DNA from 3 places in the Lelliottia sp. genome. Region 1 is predicted to be linked to each of the others. Evidence: riboswitches for the same ligand, from Rfam matches in the RefSeq annotation. Region 1 holds a riboswitch; each other region holds the start of a gene.
The links. A riboswitch is a leader RNA that binds a small molecule or an ion and turns the genes downstream of it on or off. The one in region 1 is predicted to bind thiamine pyrophosphate.
Positions count from the first base shown of each region.

Region 2: another riboswitch for thiamine pyrophosphate. It lies ahead of thiM (hydroxyethylthiazole kinase); the one in region 1 lies ahead of thiB (thiamine ABC transporter substrate binding subunit).
Region 3: another riboswitch for thiamine pyrophosphate. It lies ahead of thiC (phosphomethylpyrimidine synthase ThiC); the one in region 1 lies ahead of thiB (thiamine ABC transporter substrate binding subunit).

Region 1 covers NZ_JAZQNX010000010.1:145,837-151,238, reverse strand. Annotated here, with positions in the region: gene sgrT (glucose uptake inhibitor SgrT) at 104-256, opposite strand; gene sgrR (HTH-type transcriptional regulator SgrR) at 345-2,000, shown strand; TPP riboswitch at 2,037-2,137, shown strand; gene thiB (thiamine ABC transporter substrate binding subunit) at 2,169-3,152, shown strand; gene thiP (thiamine/thiamine pyrophosphate ABC transporter permease ThiP) at 3,128-4,738, shown strand; gene thiQ (thiamine ABC transporter ATP-binding protein ThiQ) at 4,722-5,402, shown strand, end outside.
Region 2 covers NZ_JAZQNX010000024.1:193,967-199,368, reverse strand. Annotated here, with positions in the region: gene thiD (bifunctional hydroxymethylpyrimidine kinase/phosphomethylpyrimidine kinase) at 286-1,086, opposite strand; gene thiM (hydroxyethylthiazole kinase) at 1,083-1,853, opposite strand; TPP riboswitch at 1,889-1,985, opposite strand; gene ACKI5T_RS13965 (hypothetical protein) at 2,666-2,902, shown strand; partial or broken gene ACKI5T_RS13960 (hypothetical protein) at 2,903-3,148, shown strand; gene ACKI5T_RS13955 (hypothetical protein) at 3,113-3,283, opposite strand; gene ACKI5T_RS13950 (diaminobutyrate--2-oxoglutarate transaminase) at 3,456-4,832, shown strand; gene ACKI5T_RS13945 (pyridoxal phosphate-dependent decarboxylase family protein) at 4,851-5,402, shown strand, end outside.
Region 3 covers NZ_JAZQNX010000009.1:7,113-12,514, reverse strand. Annotated here, with positions in the region: gene thiG (thiazole synthase) at 1-396, opposite strand, end outside; gene thiS (sulfur carrier protein ThiS) at 398-598, opposite strand; gene ACKI5T_RS07715 (HesA/MoeB/ThiF family protein) at 582-1,337, opposite strand; gene thiE (thiamine phosphate synthase) at 1,330-1,965, opposite strand; gene thiC (phosphomethylpyrimidine synthase ThiC) at 1,965-3,857, opposite strand; TPP riboswitch at 3,938-4,046, opposite strand; gene rsd (sigma D regulator) at 4,226-4,723, opposite strand; gene nudC (NAD(+) diphosphatase) at 4,820-5,402, shown strand, end outside.

The DNA.
Region 1 (5,402 bases):
AGCGAAGAATAAACAGGTGGAATAGTAAACGAAAAAAGCCAGCAAAAACATTTTGCTGGCGGGTGATAAGCACCAATACTCAGTCACACATGATCGAGGCAAGTCAGCGTTCAGAAGTCGTTTGCGTAACCTCCCACTGCATCAATTCTTCCAGCATTTTCAGCCGCTGCTCGGCGCACTGGCGGGCCAGCCAGGACACTCCTTTTGTCGCTAAAAAGTACTGCTGATAAAACTGACGTGCGGTTGACCTCTTCATCATTCACTCCCTTGCTTCATCGGAAATGATTATTGGCTTAATATAGGGATTAATAAATTGATGATTTTTTGGCAGGAGTTCCCCTTTTATGGCGTCAGGTCGTCTGCAACAACAATTCATCCGCCTCTGGCAGTGCTGCGAAGGTCAGGAGCGGGAGACCACGCTCAACGAGCTGGCTGAACTCCTGAACTGCTCACGCCGTCATATGCGCACGCTGCTCAACACCATGCAGCAGCAGGGCTGGCTCAACTGGGAGGCCGAAGCCGGGCGCGGTAAACGTTCGCGCCTGACGTTCCTCTATACGGGACTGGCCCTGCAACAACAGCGCGCCGAGGATCTGCTGGAGCAGGATCGTATCGATCAACTGGTGCAACTGGTCGGCGATAAGGCTGCAGTGCGTCAAATGCTGGTCTCACATTTAGGCCGTAGCTTCCGCCAGGGACGCCATATTCTGCGCGTTCTCTACTATCGCCCGATGAAAAATCTGTTACCCGGCAGCGCATTACGTCGATCCGAAACGCACATGGCACGACAGATCTTTAGTGGTCTGACGCGCATAAATGAGGAAAACGGGGAACTGGAAGCCGATATCGCCCACCACTGGCAACAGCTTTCGCCCCTGCACTGGCGCTTTTTTTTACGTCCAGGCATTCATTTTCATCATGGCCGTGAGCTGGAAATGGGCGATGTTATCGCGTCGCTGCAACGCGCCCGCGAGCTGCCGCTCTATTCGCATATCTCACGCATCCATTCACCGACAGCCTGGACGCTGGATATCGAACTTTCGCAACCCGATCAGTGGCTGCCGTGGTTGATGGGCTATGTGCCGTCGATGATTTTGCCTCACGAGTGGCAATCGATGCCCCAGTTTGCCAGCCAGCCTGTTGGCACCGGTCCTTACGCGGTGACGCGTAACAACAATAATCAGCTCAAGATCCGCGCTTTTGATGATTACTTTGGTTATCGCGCACTGATTGACGAAGTGAATGTCTGGGTGCTGCCCGACATCAGCGAAGAGTTCAGCCCTGGCCTGACGCTGGAAGGCCCCACCGAAGGCGAGAAAGCGGTTGAGAGCCGCCTTGAAGAGGGCTGTTATTACCTGCTGTTTGATGCCCGAACGCATCGCGGAGCCAGCCGTGAGGTGCGCCAGTGGGTGAGCCAAATTCTCGCCCCTGCCAATCTGATTTATCAGGCGGAAGAGCAGCACCAGACTTACTGGTTCCCGGCGTATGGGCTCCTTCCTCGCTGGCACCATGCCCGTCCAGGGCGCGGCGAGAAACCCGCCGGGCTGGAATCCATCACCCTGACCTATTATCGCGAGCACGTTGAACACCGTTTTATTGCCCGAATCATGAGCAAACTGCTGGCCGCAGAGGGCGTGAAGCTCGAGATTCAGGAAGTGGAATACGATGAGTGGCACCGCGGCGAAGCGGTGAGCGATATCTGGCTCAACAGCGCCAATTTCACCCTGCCGCTCGACTTCTCCCTGTTCTCGCATCTGTTTGAAATCCCGCTTATTCAGCACTGTATTGCTCGCGACTGGCAGCAGGACGCAGCACAATGGCGCGCCGGAGAGATGAATCTCGCCGTCTGGTGTCAGCAGTTGCTGTCGCAGCAGGCGATGGTTCCGCTTATCCACCACTGGCTGATGATCCAGGGGCAGCGCAGTATGCGCGGTTTGAGAATGAATACCTTAGGCTGGTTTGACTTTAAATCGGCCTGGTTTGCACCGCCGGAACCATAACACTTTCGTAATATTCACCAAATCATTACACTACTGCTGTTCTCAACGGGGTGCTGCATCGACGATGTGCGCTGAGATAATACCCGTCGAACCTGATCCGGATAACGCCGGCGAAGGGATTTGAGGCTGTCGCTCAAAATCCTTTGCCACTCAACTTTGAGGTGCAAAGTGTTAAAAAAAGTTCTCCCCCTGCTGGCGCTGTTTGCGCTGCCTGTTTTTGCCAAACCCGTCTTAACGGTCTACACCTACGACTCCTTCGCCGCTGACTGGGGCCCTGGACCGGTCGTCAAAAAAGCCTTTGAGGCCGACTGTAACTGCGAGCTGAAATTCGTGGCGCTGGAAGATGGCGTCTCGCTGCTGAACCGTCTGCGCATGGAAGGTAAAAACAGCAAAGCCGACGTGGTGCTGGGTCTCGATAACAATCTGCTGGACGCGGCCTCACAAACCAAACTGTTCGCCAAAAGCAGTGTGGCGAACGATGCGGTTAACGTTCCCGGCGGCTGGAAAAATGACACGTTCGTGCCGTTCGATTACGGCTACTTCGCGTTTGTGTATGACAAAAATAAGCTGAAAAATCCGCCAAAGAGCCTGAAAGAGCTGGTTGAGAGCGACCAGAAATGGCGCGTGATTTATCAGGATCCGCGCACCAGCACGCCGGGTCTGGGCCTGCTGTTGTGGATGCAAAAAGTCTACGGTGACAAAGCGCCAGAAGCATGGCAGAAGCTGGCGGCGAAAACCGTTACCGTCACCAAAGGCTGGAGTGAAGCCTACGGCCTGTTCCTTAAGGGCGAAAGCGATCTGGTTCTGAGCTACACCACCTCTCCGGCGTATCACATCATCGAAGAGAAAAAAGACCATTACGCGGCGGCGAATTTCTCTGAGGGGCACTATTTGCAGGTGGAAATGGCCGCACGTACGGCAGCCAGCAAACAGCCTGAACTGGCTGAAAAGTTCCTGAAATTTATGGTCTCACCGGCATTCCAGAATGCGATCCCAACCGGCAACTGGATGTATCCGGTAACCAACGTGACGCTGCCTGCAGGTTTTGATCAGCTGACCAAACCACAAACCACGCTGGAATTTACCCCGCAACAGATTTCCAGCCAGCGCGCCGCATGGATCAGTGAATGGCAACGCGCCGTCAGCCGCTGATCCCCGGCTGGCTGATTCCTGGGCTGATTGCCGCCATTTTGATGGTGGTCGTCAGCCTGGGCGCATTTCTGGCGCTGTGGTTTAACGCACCTGAGAGCGATCTCGTCGCGCTTTGGCATGACAGCTATCTCTGGCATGTCGTGCGTTTCTCTTTCTGGCAGGCGTTTCTCTCTGCCCTGCTCTCCGTTGTACCGGCGATTTTTCTGGCTCGCGCCCTGTATCGACGCCGCTTTCCCGGCAGGCTAATCCTGTTGCGCCTGTGCGCCATGACGCTGATTTTACCGGTGCTGGTCGCCGTCTTCGGCATTCTGAGCGTTTATGGACGACAGGGTTGGATCGCCGCGCTGCTCAACGTTTTCGGCATCGAGTGGACCTTCTCGCCTTATGGTCTGCAGGGCATTTTGCTGGCCCACGTCTTTTTCAATATGCCGATGGCGACGCGACTGTTTTTACAGGCGCTGGAAAATATCCCTGGAGAACAGCGCCAGCTCGCCGCACAGCTCGGTATGCGCGGCTGGACGTTCTTCCGTTTTGTTGAATGGCCGTGGCTGCGCCGCCAGATCCCCCCGGTTGCCGCATTGATTTTCATGCTCTGTTTCGCCAGCTTTGCGACGGTATTGTCGCTGGGTGGTGGGCCGCAGGCGACAACCATTGAACTCGCGATTTATCAGGCGCTGAGCTTTGACTACGATCCGGGCCGAGCGGCGATATTGGCGATGGTTCAGATGTTCTGCTGTCTGGGGCTAGTGCTACTTAGCCAGCGCCTGAGCAAAGCCATTGCAGTGGGCAGCCATCAGGTCAGCGGCTGGCGAGACCCGCAGGATCGCTGGCGCAGCCGCATTACGGACATCACGCTCATCGCGCTGGCGTTGCTGCTGTTGCTCCCGCCACTGCTCGCGGTGGTGGTGGATGGACTCAATCTGAATGTGATTTCCGTGCTGCAACAGTCGGTACTGTGGCAAGCAACGGGCACCTCGCTGCGGATTGCACTTGGTGCCGGTTTGCTGTGTGTCTTACTGACCATGATGCTGCTGTGGAGCAGCCGTGAGCTGTACGCGCGCCAGGCCAGAGTCGCCGGACAGGCGCTGGAGCTCAGCGGCATGCTGATTCTGGCGATGCCAGGCATTGTTCTGGCGACCGGTTTCTTCTTGCTGTTTAACAGCACTGTCGGCCTGCCAGAGCACGCGGACGGCATCGTGATTTTCACCAACGCGCTGATGGCAATACCCTACGCGCTCAAAGTGCTGGAAAACCCGATGCGCGACGTCAGTTCCCGTTACACGCTGCTTTGTCAGTCATTGGGAATGCGCGGCTGGCGGCGGTTGAAAGTGGTCGAACTCCGCGCACTTAAACGCCCCATTGCCCAGGCGCTGGCCTTTGCCAGCGTGCTGTCGATTGGCGATTTCGGCGTCGTGGCGCTGTTTGGCAATGACGATTTCCGCACGCTGCCGTTCTGGCTCTACCAGCAAATCGGCTCCTATCGCAGTCAGGATGGCGCAGTCACCGCGCTGCTACTCCTTCTGCTGTGCTTTACCTTGTTCACTGTTATCGAAAAACTTCCGGGGCGTGATGCTAAAACTGACTGATGTAACCTGGCTTTACCAGCACCTGCCGATGCGTTTTACTCTGACCGCGCAGCAAGGGGAGATAATCGCGATCCTCGGTCCCAGTGGGGCGGGGAAAAGCACATTGCTCAATTTGATTGCCGGTTTCCTGCCGCCCGCGCGCGGGGAGATGACGATTAACGGTCAGGATCATACCCACACGCCGCCCTCGCAGCGTCCGGTGTCGATGCTGTTTCAGGAAAATAATCTGTTCACCCATCTGACGGTCCGCCAGAACATCGGGCTGGGAATGGATCCGGGACTGAAACTGACGGCTGCGCAGCGCGAGAAGCTTGAAGACATCGCCCGACAGATGGGGCTGATGGATTTTATCGATCGCTTGCCGGGAGAACTGTCCGGCGGACAGCGTCAGCGTGTGGCGCTGGCGCGCTGCCTGGTTCGGGAGCAGCCGATTTTACTGCTTGATGAGCCGTTCTCGGCGCTCGACCCGGCGCTGCGACAAGAGATGCTGCAGCTGGTCAAAGACGTGTGTACGAAGAAACAACTCACGATGCTGATGGTGTCGCACAGCGTGGAAGACGCCGCCAGAATTGCGCCACGCTCCGTGGTGATTGCCGACGGACGCATCGCCTGGGACGGCGAGACTCAGGCGCTGCTTAGCGGAAACGCGAGCGCCTCAGCGCTG
Region 2 (5,402 bases), on a different contig from region 1:
TTGTTCAGACATTCACCGCAACGTACTTCAATGATTTATCTCCAGCGCGTGGTTATACGACAGCGCAAACACTGGATATGTCACTGTGAGCTGGGGCTTTGCTTATACAGTCGCACCGGGAAATACATGTCGTCAGTCACCCTGGTGGCGACTGCGCGCCTCGCACACAAACACATATCAAGCGCTTCGGCAGTCGCTGAGCGATTAACCGGGTATATGCTTGTCCCCTCTCTTTATCTCCGGCCGAAAATTCTTATCCAGGGTATATGTTCGTGGCACTACCAACTACCACCACGCATGAAAATGGTGCACCGGCCCAATACCGTGGCCGACTTCAAGGCTGTCTGCTTTTTCCAGCGCGTGCGACAGCCAAATTTTGGCCTCCTGCACCGTATCCCCCCAATTGTCGTGACGCGGGCGGAGCGCAGCCAGCGCTGCCGATAGCGTGCAGCCAGTGCCATGGGTGTTTTTGGTCATGACGCGTGGAGCGGTAAATCGCTGGATACCTTCATGCGTGAAGAGCCAGTCCGGGCTTTCAGGATCGTCCAGATGACCGCCTTTCATCAGCACTGCCTCGCAGCCGAGCGCCTGAAGCGCACGCCCCTGCTCTTTCATCTCTTGCTCATTGCGGGCATGAGGCGCATCCAGCAGCGCCGCCGCCTCCGGCAGATTTGGCGTGATCAGCGCGACGTTCGGCAGAAGATGTTTTCGCAAGGTTTCGACAGCCGCAGGAGAAAGCAGCGGGTCGCCACTTTTCGCCAGCATCACCGTATCAAGCACAACGTTTTTTACGCGATAGTGTCTGAGACGCTCCGCAACCGCTTCAACAATATCAGTCTCGGCAAGCATGCCGATTTTGGTGGTATCAATGCGGACATCGCTGAACACTGAGTCCAGTTGGGCACCGACAAAATCCGGTTCCACACGGTACACCGACTGCACGCCGCGCGTATTTTGCGCCACCAGTGCGGTAATGACTGAGCAGCCATACGCTCCAAGGGCTGAGAAGGTTTTCAGATCCGCCTGAATCCCCGCGCCGCCGCTCGGGTCCGTGCCAGCAATGGTTAATGCGTTAATACGTTTCATGCCTGCGCCTCCAGGTTCCAGAGCGCGTCAATAAACGCGCTGGAAAAGCTCCCTGGCCCGCGGCTTTGTTTGACGGCAACGCTACCGGCTTGCTTCATAAACCCGCATGCGGCGGCAACATTGTCCAGCCGGTCGCCCGGCAATGAACAGCTTGCCGCGACAACGGCCGAGAGCGCACAGCCTGTCCCCACGACGCGCGTCATCATCACATCGCCGCCAGTGATGGTCTGCGTACGTTGCCCGTCGGTGACGTAATCCACTTCGCCCGTCACAGCAACAACGGCGTGAGTTTGTCGGGCAAGAGCAATGGCGGCAGGCAACGCGCTGGAAGCGGTATCGGTGGTATCAACGCCTCGCCCCCCCGCGCTCATACCGGCAAGCGCGAGAATTTCAGAGGCATTACCGCGTATCGCCGCAGGTTTGAGTGAGAGGATTTGATGGCAAAAACGGGTGCGATACGACAACGCGCCCACGGCCACGGGATCCAACGTCCAGGGCTTTCCAGCGGCCATTGCACCTTCGATTGCCCGACGCATCGCCTGCGCGCGCGGCGCGGTCAGCGTGCCAACATTGATCAGTAAGGCATCAGCCATCGCTGCAAATTGCTCTGTTTCTTCGGCTTCAATCACCATCGCGGGAGATGCGCCAAGTGCCAGCAAAACGTTGGCCGTAAAGGTTTGCACCACATCGTTGGTCATGCAGTGTGTGAGCGGGGAACGCGTGCGGAAGTGATGTAAGGCGTGTAAATCAAGTCGGTCAGGCTGCATGTTTCGCTCCTGCCTTGCGAGAAGAAGCGATAACCTTAACAGTCACCTGACTTCCCTACGCTGGCATTATCCAGATCAGGTGGTACGGGTATTTCTCAGCCTTCACGTAGAAGGGCACCCCGAGTCAAATTACCTAAAACTTCAGTAATATGGGCAGCGTAGAGGAAGTAATTATCGAATGCAAGTCTCCTGGACCGCTCTTTTCCGGTCAAGAAAATACTGTAAACATTTATTATTATTGGCCTATTTAGATTGAGTTATTCCTTATATGTGTAGACATTTAATGTCATTGATTTTTTGGGATAAATAATCTAAGCCTAAGTATTAAACACACATTGCGCTTTACTTTCCAGTCTATTTAAAAAAGTAAAATCAATTAAAACAATCAATTATGTGAAACGCCAGATAAATACCAGATTTTATACATTCGTATTTTTCGTGATCTAAATCAAATATAAAAGGGGCGGATTACTGGATAGTTGTGCAAGGTAACTACTTCGTTTCTCTGTAAGAGACGCTCTAACTGAATGACATCCTGATAATGTGGTAGCAAATGTTAAAGCTTATTATTGCTTCGGCAATCGTATCAATCTCCCTTGTCGCCACAGGTGTTTTCATCGGTGTGATATATAAAAACACGGTTATCAGCATGGCTGGCAATTGCATAAATGAATAACTTAAATTTTATTATTTTGTCATTTTAAAAATGAATATTTCACTTAGCGTGATCTGCCAATATAAATAACCTGCAAAAAGTCAGGTTATTTCGCCGTGTCGTTTGATAAAAAAATAAATAATATTAGGGTCAATGAATGAAGAAGATGGTGTTAGCTGTTTTAGTCTGCGCCGTAGCACTTTCTGGTTGTACGACAGAATCGCAACGTATTGCCAATTGCACAAACACCGGCGTCAGCCTGGATACGTGTTTTAAAGTTGATCATGATAATCAAAACGTTAGCCGCGCGGCAGCGCTCCAGAACGCGTACAAACGTTCAGATGAATACGCAAAGCAATACGATAATAAGCATTATCATCATGGTGTTGAATAACATGCACAGGCCGCACACGTTGCCGATCCGCTACGTGAAGCGTCATTCTCGGCAAACGGTATTAAGGCCACGGTCAGCAATGGTTTCTTTACTGCCACCATTAACGGGAAAAAAGCCACAGTAAAACGTTTCAATGCCAATGCCTACGAAATTAAAGGCGCGGGATATGTTCTTTCTATTACCCTGGATGAAAACGGAATTACCGACGCGTCATGGAATAAAACCCATGGCAGAGACAATGGATGACTTCAGGTCGTTCAGAAGTAACGCATGGGCTGCTGAAAAGCCGCCTTTTTCGCTTTCATCAACGCGGCTTTTGAGTATATAAATCGGTGAGATTTTTTTCTGTGTTTTGGCACAGTAAAACCACAGCAAAAACATTGTGTTACACCCCCTCCCCCAACACCTTTACATTGTAACAAAACAGTAAACAAATTAACCATTGAGCCACGCGCCAAAAGGCTCTATATTGGCCGCGTTTTTTACCTGACCCATCCTTAACTAACTATTTATTCAATCGAGGCGTATAAACAGCCCCGGTTGTAGGAGTGATATGATGACGGATAAAGTCCGTATTGACACTGTAGATGCCCATAAAAGCAACGAAACCTATCTGGCCCGTCAGGCCGAGTTTGAATCGAACGTCAGGAGTTATCCTCGCAAGCTGCCTTTAGCAATTACTAAAGCAGACGGCGTATGGATTACCGATGCAGATAATAAAGAATACCTTGACTGTCTTGCAGGCGCTGGCACCCTCGCGCTTGGCCATAACCATCCTGATGTGCTGAAAAGCATCCAAAATGTCATTACTAGCGGCTTGCCGTTACATACACTGGATCTGACGACTCCGTTGAAAGACGAGTTTTCTGAATACCTGCTCTCCCTGCTGCCAGGCCAGGGTAAAGAATATTGCCTGCAGTTCACCGGCCCGTCTGGCGCTGACGCCGTTGAAGCCGCGCTGAAACTGGCGAAAAAAGTGACCGGCCGCAGCAGCATTATTAGTTTCTCCGGCGGCTATCACGGCATGACCCACGGCGCGCTGTCCGTGACAGGTAACCTGTCACCGAAAGAAGCGGTCGATAACATGATGCCAGAAGTGCAGTTCATGCCTTATCCACACCAGTACCGCTGCCCGCTGGGCATTGGCGGTGACGCGGGCGTGAAAGCACTGACTTACTATTTTGACAACCTGATCAACGACGTTGAAAGCGGCGTGCGTAAACCTGCGGCCGTGATTCTGGAAGCTGTTCAGGGTGAAGGCGGCGTGAATCCGGCTCCGGCTGAGTGGCTGCAACGCATCCGTAAGGTGACTCAGGAACACGGCATTCTGCTGATCCTTGATGAAGTTCAGGCGGGCTTTGCACGTACTGGTAAGTTCTTTGCCTTTGAACACGCCGGTATTGAGCCAGATATCATCGTCATGTCTAAAGCAGTCGGTGGCGGTCTGCCACTGGCCGTTCTCGGTATTAAAAAGCAGTTTGATGCCTGGGCGCCAGGTCATCATACCGGTACTTTCCGTGGTAACCAGTTGGCGATGGCGACTGGCCTGACGACGCTGAAAATCCTGAAAGACCAGAATATTGCCGACAAAGTGGCTGCACAGGGTGAGTGGCTGAAAGGCCAGCTGGCTGAATTGCAGAAACGCTATCCGGTCATCGGCCACGTACGTGGTTTAGGCTTGATGATCGGTATTGAGATCGTGAAACCAAACGAAGCGCCTGACCATATGGGCAGCTTCCCGGGCGATGGCGAGTTGTCCGCACTTATCCAGAAAAAATGCTTCGAAGCAGGTTTGATTCTGGAACGTGGTGGCCGCGATGGCGTCGTACTGCGTCTGCTGCCGTCTCTGCTTATCAGCGAGCAAGAGCTGAAAGTCTTCCTGGATAAATTTGAGCAGGCCCTGCTTGCAGCGGGCGTTCGCCCCGCGTAAACGGAGTTAGTGAATACGATGTCTGATTCAAACCCAATTCTGTCGTCGTCGGCACAGAGCATCGAAGCCTATCAGCAGGCTATCGAGCAAAGCTCTCAGGCGGTGATGCAGTGGCTACAGCAGTCTGAAATGTATCAGGGGAAAAGCGTTGCCGAACTGCGCGACAATATTTCCCTGAATTTCGGGCAGAAAGGTCTCGGCAACGAAGCGGCTATCGCGCGTGCTGTTGAGTATTTCCTGAAAGACAGTCTGTCAGTGCACCATCCGCAGTGCGTAGCGCATCTGCATTGCCCAAGTCTGGTAGTCAGCCAGGCGGCGGAAGTGCTGATTAACGCCACTAACCAGAGCATGGATTCCTGGGACCAGAGTCCTTCAGCGACCATTATTGAAATGAAGCTGATCGACTGGCTGCGTACCCGTGTTGGCTATCAGTCCGGCGATGCAGGCGTATTTACCAGCGGCGGTACCCAGAGCAATCTGATGGGGCTGATGCTGGCACGCGATGCCTTCTTTGCGGCCAAAGGTCATTCGATCCAGCAGGACGGTTTGGTTGGCGATCTGCGTAAAATC
Region 3 (5,402 bases), on a different contig from region 1:
CGCACCGCAGTAAGGCAAAACGGTGAATCCCTGTTTGACCAGCAACTCAGCGGCTTTCAGCGTCTCGATAGGATCGGGCATCAACCAGCGCGCATCCGGGTGGATTTCCAGCTTCAACCAGCTCGTGCCCAGCGCCTCGCGCGCCAGGTGTGCGGCAAAAATCGCCTCTTCAGCGGTCTTTGCACCAGACGTATTGGGTAGCAACGTCACACCGGCGTCCAGCAGTGGCGCAAGGATGGCATCGTTATGATTGCGCAGATCCACGCGCTTCATTGCCAGCGTCACCAGTTGGCTGCCGCTCTCGCGGATGGCGCTCACCATCAACTGTGGAGAGGCGAATTTTCCTGTACCGGTAAAGAGATGAGAATCAAAGGTTTTATCAGCAATACATAACATGTCAGCCTCCCGCAATGACCTGAAAAAGCAGGATCTGATCGCCGTCGCGCACCTGCTGAAGTCCCCACTGCTCACGCGGCAGGATCTGTTGATTGAGAGCCAGCGCCACGCCAGGTTTTAGCTGCTGCAACTGGTCAAGCAGTGTGGCGACGGTTAACCCGTCTACACACTGCATCGGTTCGTCGTTAAACAGAATTCGCATGATGCCCCCCGCAGACACGACATCCGCTGGCGCGTTGCAACGCCAACTGACGCCAGCCGCCGACGCGGGCATCAAAAAGGCGCAGCGTATTGTGTGGGGTTTCCATACCGCTCAGCAGCTTGATGGCCTCAAGCGCCTGCAGGGTCCCCATCACGCCGACCACCGGGCCGAGAATACCTGCCGTGCGGCAGTTACGCTGCGGCTCGTCATCATCTGACCACAGGCAGCGATAACAGCCTTGCGTCCACGGGGGCGTCAGCACCATGAGCTGCCCGCCAAAACCGACTGCGCTGGCGGTAATCAGCGGCGTATTGAGGGCAAGGCAAGCGGCGTTGATCGCCTGACGTGCGGTCATATTGTCGGTGCAATCCAGCACTACGTCGGCACGATCAACTTCGTGGCGAAGAACTTCGCCTTCGAGCTTTTCCTGTAAGGCGATAAGCTGAATATCCGGATTCAGTTGGGCGAGCCGCTGCTTTGTCACCTGTGCTTTTGGCTGGCCGAGATCGCCCATCGTGAACAGGGTTTGCCGTTGTAAATTGCTCAAATGGACATCGTCATCGTCGGCTAAGACCAGTGTTCCAATACCCGCCCCCGTCAGATATTGCGCCGCCGGTGCGCCTAGCCCGCCAAGGCCGATAATCAACACCCGGCTGGCGAGCAATTTTTGTTGTCCGTCGATGGCGATATCTTCCAGCATGATCTGACGGCTATAACGCATAAAGTCGCTGTCATTCATCGCCCGCTCCTGCCAGTTGCAATAACTGTGCTGTGGCTGCCTGCCAGTCGGCGGCCTGCGTAATCGCGCTGACCACCGCTACACTCCCGACGCCGGTTTTCAGTACCGCAGGGACACGTTCAAGGCTGATGCCGCCGATGGCGACGGTCGGATAATTAGCCAGACGTTCAATGTGGCGCGTCAGTTGCTCAAGACCCTGCGGAGCAGAAGGCATCTGCTTGGTTTGTGTTGGAAAAACATGCCCGAGCGCGATATAGGATGGGCGCACCGCCAGCGCCACGTCGATCTCCATATCGTCGTGTGTCGATACACCCAGACGCAGGCCAGCGTCACGGATAGCGTTCAGATCGGTTGTCTCCAGGTCTTCCTGACCCAGATGTACGCCGTAAGCCTGGTGCTTAATCGCCAGTTGCCAGTAATCGTTGATAAATACGCGAGCGCCATAACGGCGTCCCAGCGCAATGGCATTTACCACGTCGGGCTCAACGTCTTCATCGCGTTTGTCTTTGATGCGTAGCTGGAGCGTTTTCACACCAGCCTGAAGCAGCCGCTCAACCCACGCCACGCTGTTTACGACGGGGTATAGACCTAAGCGAAAGGGGACGGGCGGAAAATCGGGTTGATACATTATGCCTTCTCCTTTTTAAGGTAGATTTCGCCACCTTTCGCGCGGAAGTTTTCTGACATATCGGCCATACCCACTTCGATAGCCTGTTTCGCGGCGTAATCGCGCACTTCCTGACTGATTTTCATCGAGCAGAATTTTGGCCCACACATGGAGCAGAAGTGGGCCACTTTGCCGGACTCCTGCGGCAGGGTTTCATCGTGATAGGCGCGGGCGGTGAAGGGGTCGAGCGCCAGGTTAAACTGATCTTCCCAGCGAAATTCGAAACGCGCTTTAGACATGGCGTTATCGCGGATTTGCGCGCCCGGATGGCCTTTCGCCAGGTCGGCGGCGTGAGCGGCAATCTTGTAGGTGATCAGTCCCTGCTTCACATCCTCTTTGTTTGGCAGGCCTAAGTGCTCTTTTGGCGTGACGTAACAGAGCATCGCGCAGCCGAACCAGCCGATCATCGCCGCACCAATCCCGGAGGTGAAGTGGTCGTAGCCTGGCGCAATATCGGTGGTCAATGGCCCGAGGGTGTAGAACGGCGCCTCGTGGCAGTGCTCCAGTTCTTCGGTCATGTTGCGGCGGATCATCTGCATAGGCACATGGCCCGGGCCTTCGATCATCACCTGTACGTCATACTCCCAGGCGATTTTGGTCAGTTCGCCGAGCGTGTGCAGCTCGGCAAACTGCGCTTCATCGTTGGCATCGCGGATGGAGCCAGGACGCAGGCCGTCGCCCAGCGACAGAGAAACGTCATAGGCAGCGCAAATTTCGCAGATCTCGCGGAAGTGTTCGTAGAGGAAATTTTCCTGATGATGGGATAGGCACCACTTCGCCATAATGGAGCCGCCACGCGAGACAATTCCGGTAAGGCGTTTAGCGGTCATCGGCACGTAGCGCAGCAGCACGCCCGCGTGAATGGTGAAGTAATCGACACCTTGTTCCGCCTGCTCAAGTAACGTGTCGCGGAACGCTTCCCAGGTCAGATCCTCCGCGATCCCGTTGACCTTCTCGAGCGCCTGATAGATCGGCACGGTTCCGATAGGAACGGGGCTGTTTCGCAAAATCCACTCGCGGGTTTCGTGGATGTAACGCCCGGTCGAAAGGTCCATGACCGTGTCCGCCCCCCAGCGTGTAGACCAGACCAGCTTTTCGACCTCTTCTTCGATGGATGACGTAACGGCAGAGTTGCCGATATTGGCGTTGACCTTTACCAGGAAATTACGGCCAATAATCATCGGCTCGGATTCCGGATGATTGATGTTGGCAGGGATAATCGCGCGCCCGGCAGCCACTTCGTCACGCACAAACTCCGGTGTGATGTTCTCCGGTAGACGAGCGCCAAAACCTTCGCCCGGATGCTGGTGGCGCAGCACTTCGCTGCGAATCCGTTCACGGCCCATATTTTCGCGAATGGCGATAAATTCCATTTCCGGGGTCACAATACCCTGGCGAGCATAATGCAGCTGCGTCACACATTTGCCTGATTTCGCCCGCTTTGGCGTCAGCAGACCGGTAAAGCGCAGTTCATCAAGACCATCATCTGCGAGGCGTTCTTTGGTGTAGGCGGAGCTGCGAACGGTGAGCGCTTCGCTGTCATTACGCGCGTCAATCCACGTCTGCCGCAGTTTTGCCAGCCCTTGCTGAACGTTGATGGTAACGTCGGTATCACCATAGGGGCCGGAGGTGTCATATACCGGCACCGCTTCGTTATCCTCAAACTGCGGATTTTCTTTGCTGCCGCCGAGAAGCGTAGGGCTAAGCTGGATTTCGCGCATCGGCACGCGAATATCGGCCTGCGAGCCGGAAATGTAGATACGCTTCGAGTTCGGGAAAGCGGTGCCTTCCAGGGTGTCGATGAAGTGTTGTGCTTGTGCGCGCTGTTCGCGGCGGGTCAATTTTGCAGACATAGCTCATTCCAAAATAGTAAAGGAAGTGGCTTGTCAGACGACGGATGAAGCAAGAGGTGATCGCCCAGAGGCGATACAACAGCAGATTGACTCTTGTTCCCTTCGCAGGTATTAGCCTGATCAGGTTCCGCGGATCCCGAATTAACGGTCTCAGCCCGGCTTACGCTCTGGGCACTCCGACAAGAAATTTACACTCCATCCTTCAAGCTGCCTCGTTATTGGCTGCCTTCATTCACCCCGGTCACTTACTGGTGCAAGCTCCCGGGGATTCACTCAGTTTCCGCCGCGATGCAGCATGAATGATTTCGTGTAATACCCCCTCGTGAGAGGGGCGAATATTTGTAAACTACGCGTTAATGATGAATAACTCAAGCTGGCCGCGCGACGTTATCTTCGTTGCTGGCCTTTAAATTGTTGTCCAGCGCGAGGGCAATCAGCTTGTCTTCCAGCGTAAAGCGTCCTTCCAGGGCTTCGCCGAGATCGGACAGCGCCTGCTGAAACTCCAGATAGTTATCCTGGTCGATCGCATTTTCGAGCGTGGAGTCGTAATAATCCATAATCTGCTGGGTGTTTGCTTCCAGCTGCGGGTAGAGTTTTGTCGCCGCTAAATACGGATTCGTCCCTTCCATTTCACGGATAATACGTTCATAAATATTGAAATGGCCGTCGGAAAGGTAATCCACCAGACTCTGACAGAAATTATCCAGCGCTTTTTCGTTCAGGCGCATATAGGATTCTTTGCCAGGCTTAATGCCAACCAGATTATAGTAGGCAACAAGCAATTGTTTGCGCACGTGCAGCCAGCGATCGACCAGTTTATTACTTCCTCCAACGCGCTCTGTCAGGCTTTCTAGCTGGTTTAGCATGTTTGACTCCGCAAGGTTAAGGTTAAAAGCTGCCCGCCTAAATTTGTAAGAATATTGTTATCAACATGCCTGTGAAGCGAAGGTAGTGCAATAGATATGGATCGTATAATTGAAAAATTAGATTGTGGCTGGTGGATCGTCAGCCATGAACAAAAATTATGGTTGCCCGCAGGGGAGTTACCTCATGGCGATGCCGAGAAATTCGATCTTGTGGGGCAACCCGCATTAAAGATCGGTGAATGGCAGGGCGATGCAGTGTGGTTGATCCAGCAGAATCGCCGTCAGGATATGGGATCGGTGCGTCAGGTGATGGATCTTGATGCGGGCCTGTTTCAGCTGGCCGGGCGCGGTGTGCAGTTAGCCGAATTCTATCGCTCGCATAAGTTCTGCGGCTACTGCGGTCACGCCATGCATCCGAGCAAAACCGAGTGGGCGCTGCTGTGCAGCCACTGCCGTGAGCGCTATTACCCGCAAATTGCACCCTGCATCATCGTTGCTATTCGTCGCGATGATTCGATTTTACTGGCGCAGCACGTCCGCCACCGTAACGGTATTCACACGGTATTGGCTGGATTTGTCGAGGTCGGTGAAACGCTGGAGCAAACCGTCGCGCGTGAAGTGATGGAAGAGAGCGGGATCAAAGTCAAAAATCTGCGTTACGTTACCTCTCAGCCATGGC